DNA from 3 places in the Pseudomonas sp. H1_A03 genome. Region 1 is predicted to be linked to each of the others. Evidence: riboswitches for the same ligand, from Rfam matches in the RefSeq annotation. Region 1 holds a riboswitch; each other region holds the start of a gene.

What was found. A riboswitch is a leader RNA that binds a small molecule or an ion and turns the genes downstream of it on or off. The one in region 1 is predicted to bind cobalamin.
Positions count from the first base shown of each region.
Region 2: it holds a riboswitch for cobalamin, as region 1 does, so the genes downstream of both, AB4O35_RS24835 (ABC transporter substrate-binding protein) here and AB4O35_RS18905 (CbtB domain-containing protein) in region 1, are expected to answer to the same signal.
Region 3: it holds a riboswitch for cobalamin, as region 1 does, so the genes downstream of both, cobO (cob(I)yrinic acid a,c-diamide adenosyltransferase) here and AB4O35_RS18905 (CbtB domain-containing protein) in region 1, are expected to answer to the same signal.

Region 1 covers NZ_CP162829.1:4,042,687-4,049,819, forward strand. The annotation lists gene AB4O35_RS18875 (fatty acid cis/trans isomerase) at 1-828, shown strand, start outside; gene AB4O35_RS18880 (acyltransferase family protein) at 916-1,941, shown strand; gene nfuA (Fe-S biogenesis protein NfuA) at 2,001-2,585, shown strand; gene cobM (precorrin-4 C(11)-methyltransferase) at 2,776-3,522, opposite strand; gene AB4O35_RS18895 (cobalamin biosynthesis protein) at 3,593-3,985, opposite strand; gene AB4O35_RS18900 (CbtA family protein) at 3,982-4,686, opposite strand; gene AB4O35_RS18905 (CbtB domain-containing protein) at 4,698-4,886, opposite strand; cobalamin riboswitch at 4,983-5,196, opposite strand; gene AB4O35_RS18910 (M10 family metallopeptidase C-terminal domain-containing protein) at 5,582-6,970, shown strand.
Region 2 covers NZ_CP162829.1:5,375,876-5,383,008, forward strand. The annotation lists gene AB4O35_RS24820 (M4 family metallopeptidase) at 1-77, opposite strand, end outside; gene AB4O35_RS24825 (DNA/RNA non-specific endonuclease) at 205-1,149, shown strand; gene AB4O35_RS24830 (hypothetical protein) at 1,491-1,934, opposite strand; cobalamin riboswitch at 2,053-2,247, shown strand; gene AB4O35_RS24835 (ABC transporter substrate-binding protein) at 2,364-3,374, shown strand; gene AB4O35_RS24840 (FecCD family ABC transporter permease) at 3,371-4,387, shown strand; gene AB4O35_RS24845 (ABC transporter ATP-binding protein) at 4,384-5,148, shown strand; gene AB4O35_RS24850 (GNAT family N-acetyltransferase) at 5,217-5,714, opposite strand; gene AB4O35_RS24855 (hypothetical protein) at 5,711-5,935, opposite strand; gene AB4O35_RS24860 (dsRNA-binding motif domain-containing protein) at 6,043-6,582, opposite strand; gene AB4O35_RS24865 (alpha/beta hydrolase fold domain-containing protein) at 6,618-7,133, opposite strand, start outside.
Region 3 covers NZ_CP162829.1:5,715,756-5,722,888, reverse strand. The annotation lists gene AB4O35_RS26440 (C40 family peptidase) at 1-258, shown strand, start outside; gene AB4O35_RS26435 (PQQ-dependent sugar dehydrogenase) at 334-1,647, opposite strand; cobalamin riboswitch at 1,747-2,005, shown strand; gene cobO (cob(I)yrinic acid a,c-diamide adenosyltransferase) at 2,085-2,696, shown strand; gene AB4O35_RS26425 (cobyrinate a,c-diamide synthase) at 2,693-4,096, shown strand; gene bluB (5,6-dimethylbenzimidazole synthase) at 4,093-4,743, shown strand; gene cbiB (adenosylcobinamide-phosphate synthase CbiB) at 4,740-5,648, shown strand; gene cobD (threonine-phosphate decarboxylase CobD) at 5,641-6,630, shown strand; gene AB4O35_RS26405 (cobyric acid synthase) at 6,627-7,133, shown strand, end outside.

The DNA.
Region 1 (7,133 bases):
TATTACCAATTGGCGGTGAATTTCGACGTGTTCGGCAATGTCTCGCACCAGGCCCAGACCCGGTTGTACTTCGACCTGATCCGTAACGGCGCCGAGCAGAACTTCCTGCGCCTGATGCCCGCCGATACCCGCGAAGACTTCCTCGACGACTGGTACCAGAACAGCGGCAAGATCAAGCTCTGGCTGGACTATGAGGCCATTGATGATGACAAGCCCACGGGTTTGCACCTGAACGAAAACGACCCGAAGCGCGACTTTGCCAACCAGTTGTTGACCCGTTATGCCAGCTTGAACGCCAGCCCGGACCCGTTTAACCGATGTGTGAGTGCGTATTGCTCGCGCAGCGGTATTGATCCGGTTTTGCAGGATGCGGAGCAGGCGTTGAGCCGCTTGACCTCACGCCCGGCCGCCGGGCTCAAGGTGATCGATCAATTGCCCGAAGCCACGATGTTGCGCATTCAAACTGCCAGCGGCAAGCGCGAGATCTACAGCCTGCTGCGCAACCGTGCCCACAGTAATGTCGCGTTTTTGCTGGGCGAAGCCTATCGCTACCAGCCGGGACTCGACACCTTGACCCTTTACCCCGGCGTACTCAGCAGTTACCCGAACTTCATGTTCAATATCCCCGCCCAGGAAGTGCCCGAGTTCGTGGCTGAAATGGAGCGGGCCAAAGATGCCAATCGTTTCGAAAAGATCGTCGACCGCTGGGGCGTGCGGCGCAGTCATCCGTTGTTCTGGCAGTACTTCCACGATCTGTCGCAGTACCTCCACGAAGTCGCGCCCGTGGAAGAGGGTGTGTTGGACATGAACCGTTATGAGAACCTATAACTACAGGCACTGATCCAGTCATCTCTCCAGGCGGGCGTTGAAGTAATCGGATATCTACTGTGCGGGGTTCTAAAAGGTAGTCCGATGATGTTGATTTCAGTGCAGTTTCTTCGCGCCTTGGCTGCGTGGCTGGTGGTGGGTCATCACTTTATGCAGCTGTTTTTCAACTTTGAGGTGCACAACGCGCTGGAGTACCTGTTCGTCGAAAAAGGCGGCGCAGGGGTGGATGTGTTCTTTGTCATCAGCGGCCTGGTGATCTTCCTTGCGACCGCAGACAAAGCCCTGACACCTTGGCGTTTCATGCTCATGCGCGTGGCACGGATCGCGCCGGCGTATTGGTTCTATACCTTGCTGCTGGCCCTGCTCACCCTGGCTGTGCCCTCGATGTTCCCCGATGTTCAACTCGCGCTGGGCCATGTGCTCCTGTCGTTGCTCTTTATCCCTGCCCAACACCCGGCAGGCTACGGCGTCTATCCGCTGCTGGATGTCGGCTGGACCCTGAACTTCGAGATGCTGTTCTATGGCCTGTTCGCCGTCGCCTTGTGGGTTCGTGGGGACTATCGGTTGTGGGTGGTGGCCGTGCTGTTGTACCTGGTGTGCTACCTCATCGGTCCCGCCCTGGACTTGGCCGACGGTTTTTACAGCAATGATATTGTCCTGGAGTTTCTTATGGGTATCGTCATCGGCATGCTGTATCGCCGCGGCCTTTGCCGGGTCAGGGCGTGGGTGCCGTTGCTGGGGATTGTGGTGGCGTGTGTGATGTTTTATCACGGGGCGGATGTGCCCCGTGCGTTGGAGTGGGGCGTGCCCAGCGCGATCCTGGTCATCAGTTGCGTGGCACTGGAGCCTTACTTCCATGGCTCACGCGTGTTGAAACTGATGGGGGACTGCTCTTACTCGGTGTATCTGATCCACGTGCTGGTTCTGTGCGCTGGGCTGTGGGTGGTCAAGCGTACGGGAATAGATCCCTATGCGATGCTGCCTGTTTGCATTGTATTAACAGCGCTTTGCGCCTTTGCGAGCTATCAATGGCTGGAAAAGTCGACCTATCGCACGCTCAAGCGTTGGTTCGGCATTGATGATCCCGCAGTCCTTTCCCGACAAAAATACTAGGACTTTGTACCTCTGTAATAATTTGGCGTAAACTGCCGGCAAGCCTGTGAGGAGTTTCCATGACTGCCATAACCATTACCGACGCCGCCCACGATTACCTGGCTGACCTGCTGTCCAAGCAGAACACCCCAGGTATCGGTATTCGCGTCTTTATCACCCAACCCGGCACCCAATACGCCGAGACTTGCATTGCCTACTGCAAGCCAGGGGAAGAGAAGCCTGAAGACACCGCCCTGGGGCTGAAAAGCTTCACCGCGTACATCGACGCCTTCAGCGAAGCCTTCCTCGACGACGCCGTGGTCGACTACGCCACCGATCGCATGGGCGGCCAACTGACCATCAAGGCGCCGAACGCCAAGGTGCCGAACGTCAACGCTGATAGCCCGGTGAACGAGCGTATCAACTACTACCTGCAAACCGAGATCAACCCGGGCCTGGCCAGCCACGGCGGCCAGGTCAGTCTGATCGACGTGGTGGATGACGGCATTGCCGTGCTCAAGTTTGGCGGCGGCTGCCAAGGCTGCGGCCAGGCGGACGTGACCCTGCGCGAAGGCATCGAGCGCACCCTGCTGGAGCGTGTCCCAGAGCTCAAGGGTGTACGTGACGTGACCGACCACACGCAGAAAGAAAACGCCTACTACTGAGTAAGGTGTTCACTGCGGACAAAAAACGGCGCCCCGTGAGCGCCGTTTTTTTATTGTTTAAATTCAATGTCTTGAGATGCCTATCTAACAAAACAAATCAACTGTGGGAGCGAGCAAGCCCGCTCCCACAGTTTTAATAGTGTTTATTCATATAAATCAATATGTTGTATCTTTAATTTAATTTGGCTTGTTAAGATCGGTAAAGATGCGCATGCCCTGCGCGATACAGCGAAGACTCACTAAAACCGTCACTGCCCAACACCCGACCCACCACAATCAACGCCGTCCGCCGAAATCCCTTCTCGGCCACCTTCCCGGCAATATCGCTCAGCGTCCCAACGACCCAATCCTGGTCCGGCCACGTCGCGCGGTGCACCACGGCAATCGGGCAATCTGCGCCATAGTGCGGCAGCAGTTGCGCGACGATTTTCTCCAAGTGATTGACCCCCAGATGGATCGCCATGGTGGTGCCATGTCGCGCCAGGCTGTCAAAGTCCTCGCCAGCGGGCATGCTGGTTTTATCCGCATAACGGGTCAGGATCACACTCTGGGCGATGTCCGGCAGGGTCAGCTCGGTTTCCAACAACGCTGCACAAGCCGCCACTGCGGTGACGCCGGGAATGATCTGGAATGGAATGCCCAGCTCACGCAAATGGCGGATCTGCTCGCCAATCGCTCCATACAGGCTTGGGTCGCCAGAATGCACGCGTGCCACGTCCTGGCCTTTCGCATGGGCGGTCTTGATCAGGTCGATAATCTGTTCAAGGTGCAATTCGGCACTGTTGACCAACTGTTCTGCCTGGTGGCCTTTGAGCACTGCCGTCGGCACCAGCGAGCCGGCATAGATGATCACCGGGCAACTGCGGATCAGCCGCTGGCCTTTGACGGTGATCAATTCCGGGTCGCCGGGGCCTGCGCCGATGAAGTAGACGGTCATGGGAATATCCTATGGAAAAACGCACGAGCATGAACAACGCTCATGATCGGAACGGGCGATTATCAGGTTTTCAGCCGGCGCAAGCCAATGCGAAGGTGGCCTGGGCGGTTTGCTTGCGGCTAATCAACAGGCGAGCAGGGGCGTTGGCGAGGTATTCAGCCAGGGCCAGGGCGGCGCTTTCGGCAATGCCGTAGCAGCCCGTATGGGCAAACGCGATCGCGGATTTGTGGCTCAGCTGTTCTGCATAACCCGCCAACTGATCAGCATCGAAACACTGGAATGGCAAGTTCAACAGATCGGCCAGGGCTTGAAGGCCAGGTTCATCGCGCTTGCGGTCGATACTGGCCAGCGCGGTGATCCGTTGAAGCTCGATACCGCCCTCGGCGAGGGCGCTGTCGAGCAGGGCCCGCAGGGTGTGAACGTCACAACCCCGCTGGCACCCCAGGCCGACCACTAAAATCATGCTGAGTATTGATCATCACGATTGCGGCGGAACAGCCAGGCGCTGATCAGGCCCAGCGCCAGCCAGAAGGCGACATTGGTCAACTGCGAAGCAATCTTGAACTGCGCTTCCAAGGCTTCGGGGGCTAGCATCGAATGCACTTCCGGCTGCGGCGCGCCGATCACGTGTGGCACGACCAGAATCGCTACGCCCAGCGCTTTGAGCAGCCAATTGCGGCCGAACACGATCAGCGCTATGCCCGCAGCGGTGGAGGCGGCGGTGCCCACCCACCAGATCTGCCGTTGTGCGAGATCAGCGGCAGCAGTGCCTGGCAGCTCAGGCGGTAGGCCCATTGTCGGCGCCAACACGAAGGTCGCGTAGCCGGCCAAACCCCAAAGCAGGCCCTGGGCAGTGCGGGTGGGTGCGCGCAGGGTATAGAGGCCGGCGAGCATCAGCGCGAAACCGACAGCCACCACCAGATTACCGCCGGTGGTAGACAATACGCGCTGCCAGCCGTCTTCCGGTTCCCAGGCTTCGGCGTCGTGGGTGTGCGCGGCATTACCGGCTGCGTGCTCATGCACCACTTCAGTCGCGGCCGGGGCCTTTTCAAAGGTTTCCGCCTGCAGAATTAATGGGGCGACCCAGAAGCTTTGCAGCAGGGTCAGCAGCAGGGCAGCCAGAAGACCGGTGAAACCTGCAGTTTGCGCAATACGCTTGATCATGTCGGCAGGTCTCAGTGGCACGGGAACGCGGCGCTGTGGCGGGTATCGTGGGCAGCGTTATGCACCGCCTCGATGTGCGAGAAACCGGCGAAATACACCAGGCACGCGCCCAGGATCGACGCGCCGATTGCGGCGGTCAGGCGTTGGCTCAAGGTGGAGGTGCTGCTGGCGGAGTGCGAAGTGCTGCTGATGATCGACATGGCGCGTCCCTTTCAGGTGTCAGGGTGAAACGAGCGCATGAAAACCCCGCGAGCCAGGCACGCAGGGTTCTGAACAGCGCCCGCCCACCGCGGGTTTGTTATCTGATTTTTCGGGCCGGTCTCCGGGCTTGCGAGGGGCGGCTCTTGAAAGAGCCCAGCCTGATAAGCATCTCCTTCCCATGCACAGCACAGTGGATTTGACGCTTCGCTCGCTTACCGTTGCGGGGGCAGCACCGGACTTGCCATAGATCTATGGCGCACCGGTTTCCCGTTTCACCCTGTGAAGGGCACCCGAAACAAGATGTGTAGGAGAGCATGGAGAGAACGCTCCCGTCAAATGAGGACTGCGCCGCCTTGATGGCACGAGAGGTGAAAATGTCTGACGCCGGAGTTTCTATTGGCGGGCTGATGCAGGGGCTTATCCTCCCATGTGTTTCATAAGTTTCGCCTGTTGTTCATCCTGTTGCTGAAATCTAAAAATATATTGTGTAGATATTTGAGTTTAAGTTGAATTTTGCTTTTTTTTCAGTCGGCCATTGGGGCGGCCAGATGCCGTGGAGTAATGTTAAATTGTTATCGTTGCCAGTTATTGTATTTCCAGATTTTAAAGATTGCCGGGTTATTCAGGAACGGGTTGAGTGATTTTTTCCAAATTGTGCTTGTGATCGAGGTTTATCTCCGTCGAATAATTAAATATGGTGGTGATTTTGAAAATAACTAATAGCCAGCAGCCTTCCTATAATCCGTCCGCCGGCCTTCAGCGAGCCGGTTCCTCAGATCCCACGTTGCGCAGCGCCGACCCGCATATAAGGCGGAACTTTGCCAAACCGATCTTTACCGTGGATCAAGTTGCTCAGCAGCTCACTCGAGAAAATGTGAAATGGGCTGACAGAAACGGTGATGGTGTCACGGCAATCTCCTTTTCATTCAACAAATTGACGAGAGGGGATAGAGAGTTCAATACTACACAGAAAAACCAAGCCAGACTGTCCATGCAATCTTGGGCCGATGTGGCGAATGTGTCGTTCGAAGAACGTACCGGCCGTGGCGAAGGACGCTTGGCTTTTTCCAACAACGAGGGCCCCGCGGTTGCTTTTGGCCAGTACCCAGGCCAAGACGGTAAAGTGTTCATCAATCCCCACTATGGCACCAATACTTCTCCTGCACTTCATAATCATGGCCGATATACACTAACCCATGAAATAGGCCATACGTTGGGTCTTGCGCACCCCGCAGACTATGACGCTTCTAATTCTACCTCTCCCAGTTACGCTCGCAGTGCCGTTTATGCGCAGGATACTCGTGGTCATACTGTCATGAGCTACTTCGACGCTCACGAAGGTGGTCAGAACCATAAAGAAAATTACTCTGCTGCTCCATTGATGGGTGATATTGCTGCTGCCCAGCGTTTGTATGGTGCCAATTACAGGACGCGCAATTCAGACACCACTTACGGTTTTAACTCCAATTCGGGTCGAGACTATTATCAACTCAATAATCCCAATGATACGGCACTCTTCTGCGTGTGGGACGGTGGCGGTAACGATACGTTGGATTGTTCCAAGTATCGCCAAAACCAGACTATCAACCTCAACCCTGAATCCTATTCCGATGTTGGAGGCTTGCGGGGGAATGTTTCTATCGCCAAAGGCGTTACGCTGGAGAACGCAATCGGCGGTTCTGGCCATGATGTGATCATCGGTAATCATGCAGACAACATGCTCAAGGGGGAGCGGGCGCTGATTGGCTCAGGGGGGAGGGGGGCAGATACCTTTGTCTACGACAACGTCAGCGACTCCACACTGGAACGCCCTGACCAGATCATGGACTTTGTGAGTGGCACCGACAAAATCGACATTTCGGTCTTGTTGAAAAACGCCGGTATTACCGCGTTAACGTTTGTAAAGCGGCTGTCGGGTGAGCCGGGTCAAGCCGTTCTGCATTACAACCGCAACACCAACGAGTCGAGGTTGGCTATCGATCTGACGGGCAACGGCCGTTTTGACTTTTTCCTCAAAAGCCGCGGTCCGATAAATACACCCGATATCGTCAGTAACGTCCCGATTATGTGGCGTTATTCCTGAAAAAGAGCTTCCAAGATGCCGGATTTTTCCTGATGAGGGTGCGAGCTGAATGCGCGTTACGGCGGCATTCCCCGCCATTTGTTCGCGGGCATATGGCGGGTTTGTTATTCGTGTTTCGTGATATTCAAGCAATCGCTACACCGACATTGACCGGCTGTCACTC
Region 2 (7,133 bases), 1.3 Mb from region 1:
TTGCGGGCGATCTGGTCGAGCATGTAGGGCGGGATCAGGCAGAAAATCGGATTGCGATGCTGCTGGCGAACACACATTGGCTGGCTCCATTTGGCATGTGACAACGTCCGGGTATCGACTCAGGATAGCCCCCTGGGATCAACGCGTGTCATCAATTGTCATTAACCTATGTTGCAGTCGTGTTTATCCAAGGAGGACTGACCGATGCCCGCACGCAAAACCAAAATCGACCTTTCGTACCGCCCACGGCTCGCCTACCTGCGCCCGCTGCTCGCGCCGAGCCCCACTCTGCTGGAGGCCAGGGCGGCGACGCCACGCGTCACTGCGGCCAAGGATTTCAAGGACCGGAGCGGCTACGCCGAGGATTTTCTCGGCAGCTTCGTGGTGCCCTGGCCCACCGTTGAGGACGCGATTGCGGATGATGTACAGACGCTGAAAGAGGGCGGCGACCGCCTGGACTACACGCACTTCTCGGTGACGATGTCACGCTCAAGGCGCCTCGCGCTGTACGTGGGCGCCAATATCGACGGGGGGCTGCATGTGGACGTTGCCCGTAGCAACGACATCTGGGCCTACGATGGCCGCCTGCCCATCGACGCGCAGGTGGGCGAAGACCTCTACGCCAGCAATGGCCTTGATCGCGGCCACCTGGTACGCCGACAGGACCCCAATTGGGGCGACGAGGCGAAAATCGCCAACTTCGACACATTCCACTTCACCAACTGCTCGCCGCAGATGAGTGGGTTCAACCAGAAGACCTGGCTGGAGCTCGAAGACTATATTCTCGATAACACCCAACGCTGGAAAGCCCGCGCCACCGTGTTTACCGGGCCGGTGTTTGCCGACGACGACCGTGTGTACCGGAGCGTTAAAATTCCCAAGGCCTTCTGGAAAGTCGTCGCCTACCTCGGTGACGACGGCAAGCCTCGCACGAGTGCCTACATGATTGACCAGAACCGCGAATTGGGCCAGCTCGAGCTGGTGTTTGGCCAGCTCAGGACCTACCAACGCAGTGTGGTCCAGATAGAACGGCTGACCGGCATCCGTTTTGCCAACCTCGCCGACTACGACGGCTTCAGCAACGAAGAACGCGCCACCGGCACGCGGATTGAAGCGCTGATACAAGGTCCGGAAGACATTCGTCTCTGACCGAACGGACGACGTACATCAAGTGTGGGAGCTGGCTTGCCTGCGAAGACGGCGGCACAGGTATCTACATATTTTCAATGTGAAAGTGCGTAGCAGCTGTCGAGCCCTGGCGAGGCTGCGTTTGCGGTCTGTCTGACACACCGCTGACGCAGCCTCGCCAGGGCTCGACAGCTGCTACGCAGAGCGCTCGCTCAAGATGTGTAGATACTTCTGGCTATCGCAGCGGTTCGACAAGCCAACACCCACATTTTGATCTGCGGTGATTGGCCGACTCCGTCCAACATCGGCCTAGACGCGGAACAACAGCGCCAGTTTGCCCAGACGGCTCTAAGTGCGAGTAGTCATTGCGCATTGATGTAATGAAATTGCGCCTGGGTCTTTTCAACGGCCGCACGCACTGTGTCTCTTTGTGCATCGGTGCCCGAGTAGTAAATCTGCATCCCGTTCAAATCCTGCCCTTCGACCGCTTTGCTGATCACAGCAACGTCAACTGGGCTGCCGGCGCCGATAATCAAAAAGAACACATCGCCCATGCGTTTTGCATTCAGCAATTCGCCCCTGAGGTGGGCGGCGTTCTGATCACTGGCCATGGCAATCGCCAGCGTATCGCCAAACAAACCGGTTTTGGGGATGCTCATCGTGTGCAAACGGAGCTTGTCCGAGCCGGCGGGCATCGACTTGACGTACGCGGTGGCGGCCTCGTCAAGAATCTGCTTTTCAGATTTGCCCTGCGTGGCGCAACCGGCGAGCGTGGCGATAAGGGCGAGGACGATTAATGATTTCACTGTGCTTTCCTTGTGTGAAGACTATCCATGGGATGCGCATCATAGGATGACGAACTCCGCGAGAGCTACCACCGTGTTCACGCCTCGAGTATTTGGAGCTCCCGCTAAGGTGCCTGATCGACTACCATACCGCGCCGGTTCCCAAACGGGACTAATAGGGAATCCGAAGCGCGCTACACCCGCGCCAATCGGAACTGCCCCCGCAACTGTAGGTGCTGAGCCTGCTCCTTAATGCCACTGGATCACGTCCGGGAAGGCTGGAGCGTGGCGACGACGCATCAGTCAGGAGACCTGCCGGCTTAAGCTCAATCACTAACCGGCGGGGTGTCCGGGAAGGACACGCTTGCCTGTCTCCACCACAGTGCCCAAGGGTGTGTTTCCGAACCGTACCTCCCCAGTTCCACGTACGGTTCACTCGGAGATTGCCCCATGCTGCCACGCGTCACCGCCCTGCTCGCCGGCGTCAGCTTCTGTGCCCTGGCCCAAGCCGCGCCCACCCACTACCCACTGACCGTGGAAAACTGCGGCAGCCGCCTGACCTTCCAGCAGGCCCCCGCGCGCAGCGTGACGATTGGCCAGGCGGCTACCGAGATGCTTTACGCGCTGGGCGTGGGCGATAAGGTGGTGGGCACTTCGTTGTGGTTCAACAGCGTATTGCCGCAGTTCAAGGCGCAGAACGACAGCATCGAGCGCCTGGCCAACAACGAGCCGAGCTTCGAAGCGGTGATCGCCAAGCGCCCGCAACTGGTAGCCGCCGAGCTGGAATGGGTGGTCGGGCCACAAGGCGTGGTCGGCACCCGCGAGCAATTCCATGAGCTGAAGATCCCTACCTACCTGCTGCCCTCCGACTGCGAAGGCAAAGACAACCTGGTGGGCGCCGATGGCACGCGGCTGGAGCCTTTCCGCATCGCGACGATCTATAAAAGCATCAGCCAACTGGCGCAGATTTTCGACGTACAGGACCGCGGCGAACAATTGAACGACGAACTCAAGGCGCGCCTGGCCAAGTCGGTCGCCACTGTGCAAAGCAAAGGCCTCAAGCACGCCAGCGCGTTGGTGTGGTTCTCCAGTTCCGAGATGGCCAGCGACCCGTACGTGGCCGGCCACAAAGGCATTCCCGAGTTCATGCTGCAAACCCTCGGCCTTTCCAACGTGGTGCAGTCCGATGAAGAGTGGCCCGCCGTCGGCTGGGAAACCATCGCCAAGGCCAACCCGACCTTTTTGGTCATCGCACGCATGGACCGGCGCCGTTACCCGGCTGACGACCATGAAAAGAAACTGGCCTTTTTGCGCAGCGACCCGGTCACGCGCAACATGGACGCGGTGAAAAACAACCGCATCATCATCCTCGACGCCATGGCGCTGCAGGCCAGCATTCGTACGTTCGACGGCCTTGAACAACTGGCGGCCGCCATCGACGGCTACGACCTGCACAAATGACTGCCAGCCTGATCCGGACCCTAGTTGCCCTGGCCTTGCTACTGATCGCCCTGCTCGCCGGCGTGGCCATCGGTGAAACCGCCATCTCGCCGCAGGTCGTGCTCCAGGTACTCGCCAACAAACTGTGGGCGGCCGGCTATGTGCTGGACCCGATCGATGAGGGCGTGGTGTGGAACTACCGCCTCACGCGTGCCCTGGTAGCCGCCGCGTGCGGTGCGGGGCTGGCGACGTGCGGGGTGATCCTGCAGTCGTTATTGCGCAACCCGTTGGCCGATCCGTACTTGCTCGGCATCAGCGCCGGCGCCTCGACTGGCGCGGTGCTGGTGGCGCTGATGGGCGTGGGCGGCGGGCTGATTTCGTTGTCGGCGGGTGCGTTTGTCGGCGCGGTGGCGGCGTTTGCCCTGGTGATTCTGCTGGCGCGCGCCAGCGGTTCGTCGAGCGGCACCGGCCAGATCATCCTCGCCGGCATTGCCGGATCGCAGCTGTTCAATGCGCTTACCGCGTTCCTGATCACCAAGTCGGCCAGCTCCGAACAGGCGCGCGGCATCATGTTCTGGCTGTTGGGCAACCTCAGCGGCGTGCGCTGGCCGTCGGTGTGGTTGGCGGTGCCGGTGGCGGTCGTGGGCTTGGCGGTGTGCCTGTGGCATCGTCGGGCGCTGGATGCGTTCACCTTTGGCAGTGACTCGGCGGCGTCACTCGGTATCCCCGTGCGCCGCGTGCAGTTTGTGTTGGTGGGCTGCGCGGCACTGGTGACGGCGGTGATGGTGTCGATTGTCGGCGCCATCGGCTTTGTCGGGCTGGTGATCCCCCACGCCGTGCGTCTGTTGCTCGGCACCGGGCACTCACGCTTGCTGCCGGCCAGCGCGCTCGGCGGCGCGCTGTTTTTGATTGCAGCGGATGTGCTGTCGCGCACGCTGATCAAAGGCCAGGTGATTCCGGTCGGCGTGGTCACGGCGCTGGTCGGTGCGCCGGTGTTTGCGCTGATCCTCATTGGCCGGAGGAACGCGCGATGAGCGTTTTAAGCTGCACGGGGTTGGGCTTCAAGGTGCGTGAGGCTGAGTTATTACGCGATATTCACCTGGACGTGCAGCTGGGTGAAACCTTGGGGATTGTCGGGCCAAACGGTTCCGGTAAATCCACCTTGCTCAAACTGCTGGCAGGCTTGCGCGCGCCGGCATCTGGCGAAGTATTGTTGGGCGGCCAGCCTTTGGGCGACCTGTCCCGCCGCGCCATCGCACAGCAACTGGCCGTGGTTGAGCAACAGGCTGACACGGACGATGCCATCCGCGTGTTCGACGCCGTGGCGCTGGGCCGTACGCCGTGGTTGTCGGCGCTGAGCCCGTGGTCCAGCGAAGACGATGCCATCGTGAACCAGGCCTTGCATGACGTCGACGCCACTCACCTGAGCAAACGCGCCTGGCGCAGCCTCTCGGGCGGTGAACGCCAACGCGTGCACATCGCCCGCGCATTGGCGCAACGGCCACAGATATTGCTACTGGATGAGCCGACCAATCATTTGGATATCCAGCACCAGTTGGCGATCTTGAAGGGGGTGCAAGGGCTGCCGGTGACCACATTGATTGCGCTGCATGACCTGAATCAAGCGCTGACCTGTGATCGGCTGGCGGTACTGGATCGTGGACAGTTGGTGGCGCTGGGCAAGCCGATGGAAGTGCTGACGCCGCAGCGCTTGCAGGAGACGTTTGGGGTGCAGGCGCACTACCTGACAGACCCGTTTGATGGCGTGCAGATACTGCGGTTGCGCCCGAACTAGAGGCTTCACACAATACACATGTGGGAGCTGGCTTGCCTGCTCCCACATTGATTTGCGGCGTTTCACGTCTACAACAGTCGCTGCATGTGCGTCGTCTGCCACACCGGGTCCGCGTCTACATCCACCACTTCAAACCCCTGCCGCACCCAAAAATCAATCGCCCCCGGCAAAAACGGGTGGGTATGCAGGTAAACCACCTCAACCCCCTCCGCTTTCGCCATTGCCTCCAGCGCCCCATACAACGCCCCCGCCAGACCAAAGCGGCGATAGGCAGGCAGCACAAACAGACGCACCACTTCCACCGTATTGCGGCCCTGGTAATTCAACTGCGCAAAACGCCCGTCGTAAGGCAAGTAACCAATGGCCGCAACAATCCGGCCCGCCTCCCGAGCGATTAGAAACTGCCCATCGCCCTGTAGATAGATCGCCTCGAATTGCGCCAGGTCCGCTGGCATTCCCGCCGCACTGAGCTTCGGGAACAGCTCGGCGCGGGCCTGCAGCACAAACCTCAGTACGTCAGGAATATCCGCAGTCGTGACCGCCTGAATCCGAGGGTTTTCGCTCATACAACCTCAATCTGCGTGATTCCCACCACCTGCGCCTGTTCCAGAATCTCCTCCGGCGTCGCATCCGCAGGCGGCAGGATCAAGCCATTCTCGGCATCGCCGAAATGCAATTGCAGCAAGTGCAACGCCGCCTCATGCACCGGCAATTCGGGCTGCTTGAATTCGAACACATGGGTGCGCAATTCTTCGTTGAATCGGTAGTTGAGTGTGTATTGGCGCATGGTGGAGTCCTCATGATGAGAGAAGAGCAGCTGATTAACCTGACTCATTGATCAAGTTTTTAGTTCAATGAATCAGCCTTTCAACGGCCTCACGTCACAGGTACCACTCACTGGCGCAACTCACAGACTGCACTGCCCTTCATCCCCGACGCATGCACGCTCACGTGGCGTACGGCAAACCCTGGTTTCTCGACAAGCTTCTTCTCTTCCCAGACACCGCCGTTTTCGACTTGATAGCCGATCGTGCCATCTGCTTGCCAAGTCAGCCGTAGGGTGTACACGCCGTTATGGTCGGGAGCTCGATGGAAGAAGGTATCGATGACTGGCTTTGCCTTGTTGAACGTGCGCAGCTCGAATAGCCGCTCGTCGCTGTCGGCGGGCGTATAGCTGGACAGGAACAGCGTATCGTCTTCCGCAGCATCCTCGGCGGCCGCAAGAATGACCGAAGGCACCCACTTTTCGCCACGGTCCTGGGTGTCGGTGGCGACCTTGCAGGTCAACTGGCCTTTGCCCGTGACGTCCTGGCGGAAGGCCGTCTCGTAGTAGCCGTAGGGCGCGTCGAAGCGCAGTGTCTTCTCGGTGACTTGCTCACAGCCGGCCAGCAGATACAGCGCCGATAACCCGATGAATCCTTGAAGAACCTTCACGTGCTGTCCTTGGCTTGAATGGGGGGAGCGCAAGGTTACCCGGACGAAGAAAGATTGAGTACTCCCCCGTCCATTCTTTGACTGATCCACTGGCGGCTGTAGGCAAGCACGCCCGCCCCCATCACCACCGGAAAATGGATAAACCCATGGGCCGACTCCGGCAACAGATGCGCCTCAGCCCCCGGCCACTGCTCAGCGATCAACAAGGTGTCATCTTTCAACGGGTCCAACTCGCCCACAAACATCAACGCCGGCGGCAACCCGCCGAAGTCGCCATACAGCGGTGACAACGGCGCCTGCCGACGCTCGTCATCACTCAACCCCGGCGTCAGCATGCGCAGTGCCTCGACCATGCCAGGCCCATCCAGCAACAAGGTTTCGGGCCCCGCCGCGCGCACGCTGGGGGTGCCGGCCAAATCGTAAACGCCGTAGTACAACACCGCCCCGCTTACCCGTTTGAGCAAATCGGGCCACTGCTTCAACGCCAGTAGTGTCGCCGCCGCCAAGTGCCCGCCCGCCGATTCGCCGACGACGAACACCGGCAGGTCGGC
Region 3 (7,133 bases), 1.7 Mb from region 1:
ACTACGCGTGAACTGATCGTAATGCGCGCCCAGGACGTCAGCGAGCAGAACCTGCAGACCGGCGACCTGCTGTTCTTCGCCACCGGTGGTGGTTCACAGGTCAGCCACGCCGGGATCTACGTGGGGGAAGGGCGCTTTGTGCACGCGCCGCAAACGGGCGGTACGGTGAAGCTGGATACCTTGTCCAAGGCGTACTGGCAGAATGCGTACCTGAGTGCCAAGCGTGTGTTGCCGGCGAATCTGGCACGTAATCCCTAGCGGCAGCTACGAGCTGTCAGCTGCAAGAAGGCGCAATGCCTGCTTGCAGCTTCAAGCGTGAGGCTTGCTGCTCCGCTATCTAGCGGCCGACACCCGCCATACCTTATTCCCCACATCATCGGCCACCAGCAAATCCCCCTGCTGATCAATCACCACGCCCACCGGGCGGCCCATGGCTTTCTCGTCCTTATCGAGGAACCCCGTCAGCACGTCCACCGGCGGCCCTTTAGGCTGCCCACCCTCGAACGGCACGAAGATCACCTTGTAGCCACTGTGCGGCTTGCGATTCCACGAACCATGCTGGCCGATAAACGCGCCGTTACTGAACTGCGCAGGGAGTTTGCTGCCCTCGGCAAACGTCAGCCCCAGGGATGCGGTGTGCGGGCCTACCGCGTAATCCGGCGCGATCGCCTTGGCCACCAAGTCCAAATTCTGCGGATTGACCCGCACATCCACATGCTGCCCGTAGTAGCTGAACGGCCAGCCATAGAAGCCGCCATCCTTGACCGAGGTGATGTAGTCCGGCACCAGGTCGCTGCCGATTTCGTCACGCTCGTTGACTGCCGTCCACAACTTACCGCTCTGCGGCTCCCACGCCATACCGTTCGGGTTGCGCAGGCCGGAGGCGAAGATGCGGTGCTCGCCGCTGGCGCGATCGACTTCCCAGATCGCCGCCCGGCCTTCTTCCGCTTGCAGGCCGTTTTCACCGACGTTGCTATTGGAACCCACGCTCACGTACAGCTTGGTGCCGTCCTTGCTGGCCACCACGTTTTTCGTCCAGTGGTGGTTCAGAGGCCCGCCCGGCAGGTCGACGACGTTGGTGCCGGCTTGCTTGATCGCAGTGTCACCCGGTTGATAGGGGAAACGCAGCAGCTTGTCCGAGTCAGCGACGTACAGGTCGTTGCCGACCAGTGTCATGCCAAACGGCGAATTGAGATTCTCCAGGAATACCGTGCGCGTCTCCGCGACGCCGTCGTGGTCGGCGTCACGCAGTAGCGTGATGCGATTCGGGCTCGGCACCCCGGCGCCAGCGCGGCCCATGACTTTCTCCATGACCCAGCCACGAACGCCCTTGGCGTCATCCGGCTTGGGCGGCGCGTTGGTTTCCGCTACCAGCACATCGCCATTTGGTAGCACATACAGCCAGCGCGGATGGTCCAGGCCTTCGGCAAACGCCGCAACCTGGGTGCCGGCGGCGGCCGTTGGCTTCACGCCCTCGGGCCAACCGATGGCGGGGGCGATATTGACGGTGGGGATCAGGGTTTTGTTCGGTTCCGGCAACTTGGGCGAAGGCCCGGTACCGTCGGAGACCTGGAGGGTGGAGCTTTCACCGCAGGCGGCGAGGGTGCCGGCGACCAGGATGAGTAGGGCAAGTCTTGTTTTATGCATGGTGTTCTCCTTAATACCTGTAAGGGTAGAGGAGGTCGGCGGTGCGATGGTTCAAGTGCAAGGTCAGCTTTCATTGACGCTCCACCCCCAACCCACTAACCTTCGCGGCTTGTTCCAGGTGCTCTGTGACCAATGGGTCGACCGAGTGAAACAGGGAAGCCGGTGAGTGAGCGCACTTGTACACAGTGCTGCCGCGATTCCGGCGCTGCCCCCGCAACGGTAAATGAGTCAAGACGCTGCCTTTTGCCACTGTATCGCCAGCGATATGGGAAGGCGTAGCGTTGGCCTGCGCGCTCTCTATACGAGGGCAACGGCGCCACTCATGAGCCCGGAGACCGGCCTGTTACATCCAACAGCATCACGGTGGGCGATGCTTGGCTGTCTGTTTTTCTTTTTTCCTGCCCGCCGTTTTTGTCCAGCCCCAACGGAGAGCTGTCATGACCGATTCCCCCGACCGCGACGAACGCCACCTGGCGCGCATGCTGCGCAAAAAAGCCGTGATCGACGAACGCATTGCCAATTCCCCCAACGAGTGCGGCTTGCTGCTGGTGCTCACCGGCAACGGCAAAGGCAAGAGCAGCTCCGCGTTCGGCATGCTGGCCCGGGCCATGGGCCACGGCATGCAGTGCGGCGTGGTGCAGTTCATCAAGGGGCGTCACAGCACCGGTGAAGAGTTGTTCTTCCGCCGATTCCCCGAGCAAGTACGTTTCCACGTCATGGGCGAAGGCTTCACCTGGGAAACCCAGGATCGCCAACGTGACATCGCCGCGGCCGAAGCCGCCTGGGCTGTGTCCTGCGAACTGCTGCAAGACCCGAGCATCGGCATGGTCGTGCTGGATGAGCTGAACATCGCCCTCAAGCACGGCTACCTCGAACTGGACCAGGTGCTCAGTGACTTGCAGGCCCGCCCGCCGATGCAGCACGTGGTGGTCACCGGCCGTGGCGCCAAGCCTGAGTTGATCGAAATGGGTGACACCGTCACCGAAATGGGCATGCTCAAGCACGCGTTCCAGGCCGGTATCAAGGCACAGAAGGGCGTCGAACTTTGAATCAGCCCCGTCATTGCCCGGCCGTATTGATCGCCGCACCGGCGTCCGGCCAGGGCAAAACCACCGTCACCGCGGCGCTGGCCCGATTGCACCGCAACCTGGGTCGCAAGGTGCGCGTGTTCAAATGCGGCCCGGATTTCCTCGACCCGATGATCCACGAGCGCGCCAGCGGTGCGCCGGTGTATCAATTGGACATGTGGATGGTGGGCGAGCAGGAAAGTCGCCGCCTGCTGTGGGAAGCGGCGGGCGAGGCCGACTTGATCCTGATCGAAGGCGTGATGGGTTTGTTTGACGGCACCCCTTCCAGCGCCGACCTGGCGCGACACTTCGGCGTGCCGGTACTGGGCGTTATTGACGGCACGGCCATGGCCCAGACCTTTGGCGCCTTGGCCCTGGGCCTGGCGCGTTATCAGCCGGACTTGCCGTTCGCCGGGGTGCTGGCCAACCGCGTTGGCACGCTGCGTCATGCGCAATTGCTGGAAGGCAGCCTCACCGAAGGCCTGCGCTGGTACGGCGCGTTGTCCCGCGAGACCGGTATAGAGCTGCCTAGCCGTCACCTGGGCCTGGTGCAAGCCAGCGAACTGAATGACCTTGATGTGCGCCTTGACGCCGCCGCCCAAGCCTTGGGCAGCAGTTGCGAAGTGGCCTTGCCGCCGCCGGTGACCTTTGCTGCACCGGAAGTGATCGAGGCCGAGCCACTGCTCAAGGGCGTGTGTATTGCCGTGGCCCGCGACGAAGCCTTCGCTTTTACCTACGGCGCCAGTCTTGATCTGCTGCGGGCCATGGGCGCCGAGCTGAAGTTTTTCTCGCCCATTCACGATCGCGCATTGCCTGATGCCGACAGCCTCTACCTGCCCGGCGGTTACCCGGAACTGCACCACCAGGCGCTGTCGGAAAACACCCCAATGCTCGACGCGATCCGCGCTCACCATGCGGCCGGCAAACCCTTGCTCGCCGAATGCGGCGGCATGCTCTACCTGCTGGACTCGCTCACCGATGTCGACGGCACCCGCGCCGAACTGGTGGGCCTGTTGCAGGGCGATGCGGTGATGCAAAAGAAACTGGCGGCCCTGGCGCTGCAAAGCGTCGAGTTGCCGGAAGGCACACTGCGTGGTCACACCTATCACCATTCGCTGACCAGCACCGACTGGCAGCCGATTGCCAGGGGGTTGAGCCCCAATGGTGGGCGCGGGGCTGAGGCGGTTTACCGTCAGGGGCGGATGACGGCTTCTTACGTGCATTTTTATTTCCCGTCGAATCCAGCCGCTGTAGCCGCACTGTTTGCGCCAGACCGTGATGTCGCTATCGCAGGCAAGCCAGCTCCCACATCGACAGTGTTCACAGATCAAAATGTGGGAGGGGCGGTGCGACGATTCGACTTGCCCGCGAAGAGGCCATGACGGACAACGCCTTCCCCCAGGCCGACCGCGACGCCGTCTACCGCGCCATCGCCGAACGCCGTGACATGCGCCACTTCAGCGGCGGCGCTGTCGCCCCCGAATTGCTGCACCGTCTGCTCCAGGCCGCGCACCAGGCCCCCAGCGTCGGCCTGATGCAGCCCTGGCGCTTCATCCGCATCAGCGATCGCCAACTGCGTGGGCAGATTCAGCAGTTAGTAGAAGAGGAGCGCGTACGCACCGCCGAAGCCCTGGGCGAGCGCTCCGACGCGTTCATGAAGCTCAAGGTCGAAGGCATCCACGACTGCGCCGAAGTGCTGGTGGCGGCGCTGATGGATGACCGTGAGCGGCACATCTTCGGCCGTCGTACCTTGCCGGAAATGGACATGGCCTCGCTGTCCTGTGCCATCCAGAATCTGTGGCTGGCGGCTCGCGTCGAAGGCCTCGGCATGGGCTGGGTTTCGCTGTTCGAACCCCAGGCCCTGGCCGATCTGCTCGGTTTGCCGCCCGGCGCGAAACCCCTGGCCGTGTTGTGCCTGGGGCCGGTAACCGAGTTCTACCCGGCACCGATGTTGCAACTCGAAGGCTGGACCGAGCCTCGGCCGCTGAGTGACATGTTGTATGAGAATGTGTGGGGAGTGAGTCAATGAGTGTGGCCTTGCTGTGCGTCGCTGCAGTGGCGCTGGATGCGCTGCTGGGCGAACCCAGGCGCTGGCATCCGCTGGTGGCATTCGGCAATTTCGCCGGGCGCATCGAGCAACGTTTTAACTCCGGTGGCCGTGGCTGGCGCAGCCATGGCGTGACCGCTTGGTTTATCGCCGTAGTGCCGCTGACCCTGCTGGCCACGGCGTTGTCGTGGGCGCCGTATATCGGCTGGGTAGTGGAGATTCTGGCGCTGTATTGCGCCCTCGGCATGCGTAGCCTTGGCGAGCATGTGATCCCGGTGGCCCAGGCCCTGCGCAGCGATGACCTGGAGGCAGCCCGCAAGCGCGTCAGCTACTTGGTCAGCCGCCAGACCAGCGAACTGGACCGCACCGAAGTCGCCCGCGCCGCGACCGAATCGGTGCTGGAAAACGGCAGCGACGCAGTCTTCGCCGCGTTGTTCTGGTTTGTGGTGGCGGGCGTGCCGGGCGTGGTGCTTTATCGCCTGAGCAATACCCTCGACGCCATGTGGGGTTATCGCAACGAACGTTTTGAGCGCTTTGGTTGGGCCGCGGCAAAAATCGACGATGTGCTGAACTACATTCCGGCACGCTTGGTCGCCTTGACCTATGCCGTGCTCGGCAAGACCCGTCTGGCGCTCAAATGCTGGCGCACCCAAGGCCCGACCTGGGACAGCCCCAACGCCGGCCCGGTGATGGCTGCCGGTGCAGGCGCGCTGGGCGTTGAACTGGGCGGCGCGGCGATCTATCACGGTGAAGTGCACCAGCGCCCGCCGCTGGGCGAGGGCCCGGCGGCGGATGCGGACGCCATCGACCGGGGCTGGCAACTGGTGCAGCGCGGCGTATGGTTGTGGCTGCTGATCTTATGCGTCGGGGGGCAATTTTATGCTTGAGCACGGTGGCCGGCTGCGCAAGGCAGCGATTCAGTACGGAATTGCCGAAGCTGACTGGCTCGACCTGTCCAGCGGCCTGGCGCCCTGGCCCTGGGCGATCCCCGAGATCCCGCTGCGCGCCTGGGCGCGTCTGCCGGAAACCGATGACGGCCTGGAGCAGGCCGCCAGCGAGTATTACGGCGCAGCGCATCTGTTGCCAGTAGCTGGCTCCCAGGCGGCGATTCAGTTGCTGCCACGTCTGCGTCGCGCCGGCAAGGTCGGGGTATTGTCGCCGTGCTATGCCGAACACGCCGAAGCCTGGCGCCGTGCCGGTTACGTGGTGCGCGAAGTGCTGGAGCAGGAAGTCGACTTCTTTCTTGATGGCCTTGACGTGCTGGTGGTGGTCAACCCCAACAATCCCACCGGCCTGAGCCTGAACCCGCAACGCTTGTTGGACTGGCACTCGCGGCTGGCCCAGCGCGGCGGCTGGCTGGTGGTGGACGAAGCGTTCATGGACGTGACTCCGGAATTGAGCCTGGCGGGCCAGGCGCATCAGGTCGGCCTGATTGTGCTGCGCTCGTTCGGTAAATTCTTCGGCCTGGCCGGTGTGCGACTGGGCTTCGTACTGGCCGAACGCAAGCTGCTCAAGTTGCTGGCCGAGCAGGTTGGCCCTTGGGCGGTCAGCGGGCCGACGCGGGTACTGGGCCGAGTCTGCCTACGCGACACTGCCGGGCAGGCGCAGCAACGCGCGCGCTGCATCGAGGCGAGCCAGCGCTTGTTTACCGCGCTCGAGCGCCACGGCTTTCAACCTCAGGGCGGCTGCGCCTTGTTCCAGTGGCTGATCACGCCGCACGCCGAACGCATGCATGAATTCATGGCCCAGCGCGGCATCCTGCTGCGCCTGTTTGTCCATAACAGCAGCCTGCGTTTTGGCCTGCCGGATACCGACGCCGACTGGCAACGCCTGGACGAAGCCCTGGCCGCCTATAAGGACGCGACATGAGTACGTTGATGGTGCAAGGCACGACGTCCGACGCCGGCAAAAGCACCTTGGTGACGGCGCTGTGTCGCTGGTTGGTGCGCCAGGGCGTGCCAGTGGTGCCGTTCAAGCCACAGAACATGGCGCTCAACAGCGCCGTGACGGCCGAGGGCGGCGAGATCGGTCGTGCGCAAGCGGTGCAGGCCCAGGCGGCCAACCTGGCGCCGCACACCGATATGAACCCGGTGCTGCTCAAGCCCAACAGCGACACCGGTTCCCAAGTGATCATCCACGGCCGCGCTGTTACCAGCATGAACGCGGTGGCCTATCACGACTACAAAGCCATCGCGATGCAGGCGGTGCTGGCCTCCCACGCACGGTTGAGCCAAGCCTACCCCGTCGTGATGGTGGAAGGCGCTGGCTCCCCGGCGGAGATCAACCTGCGCGCCAATGACATCGCCAACATGGGCTTCGCCGAAGCAGTGGATTGCCCGGTGCTGCTGATCGCCGATATCAATCGCGGCGGG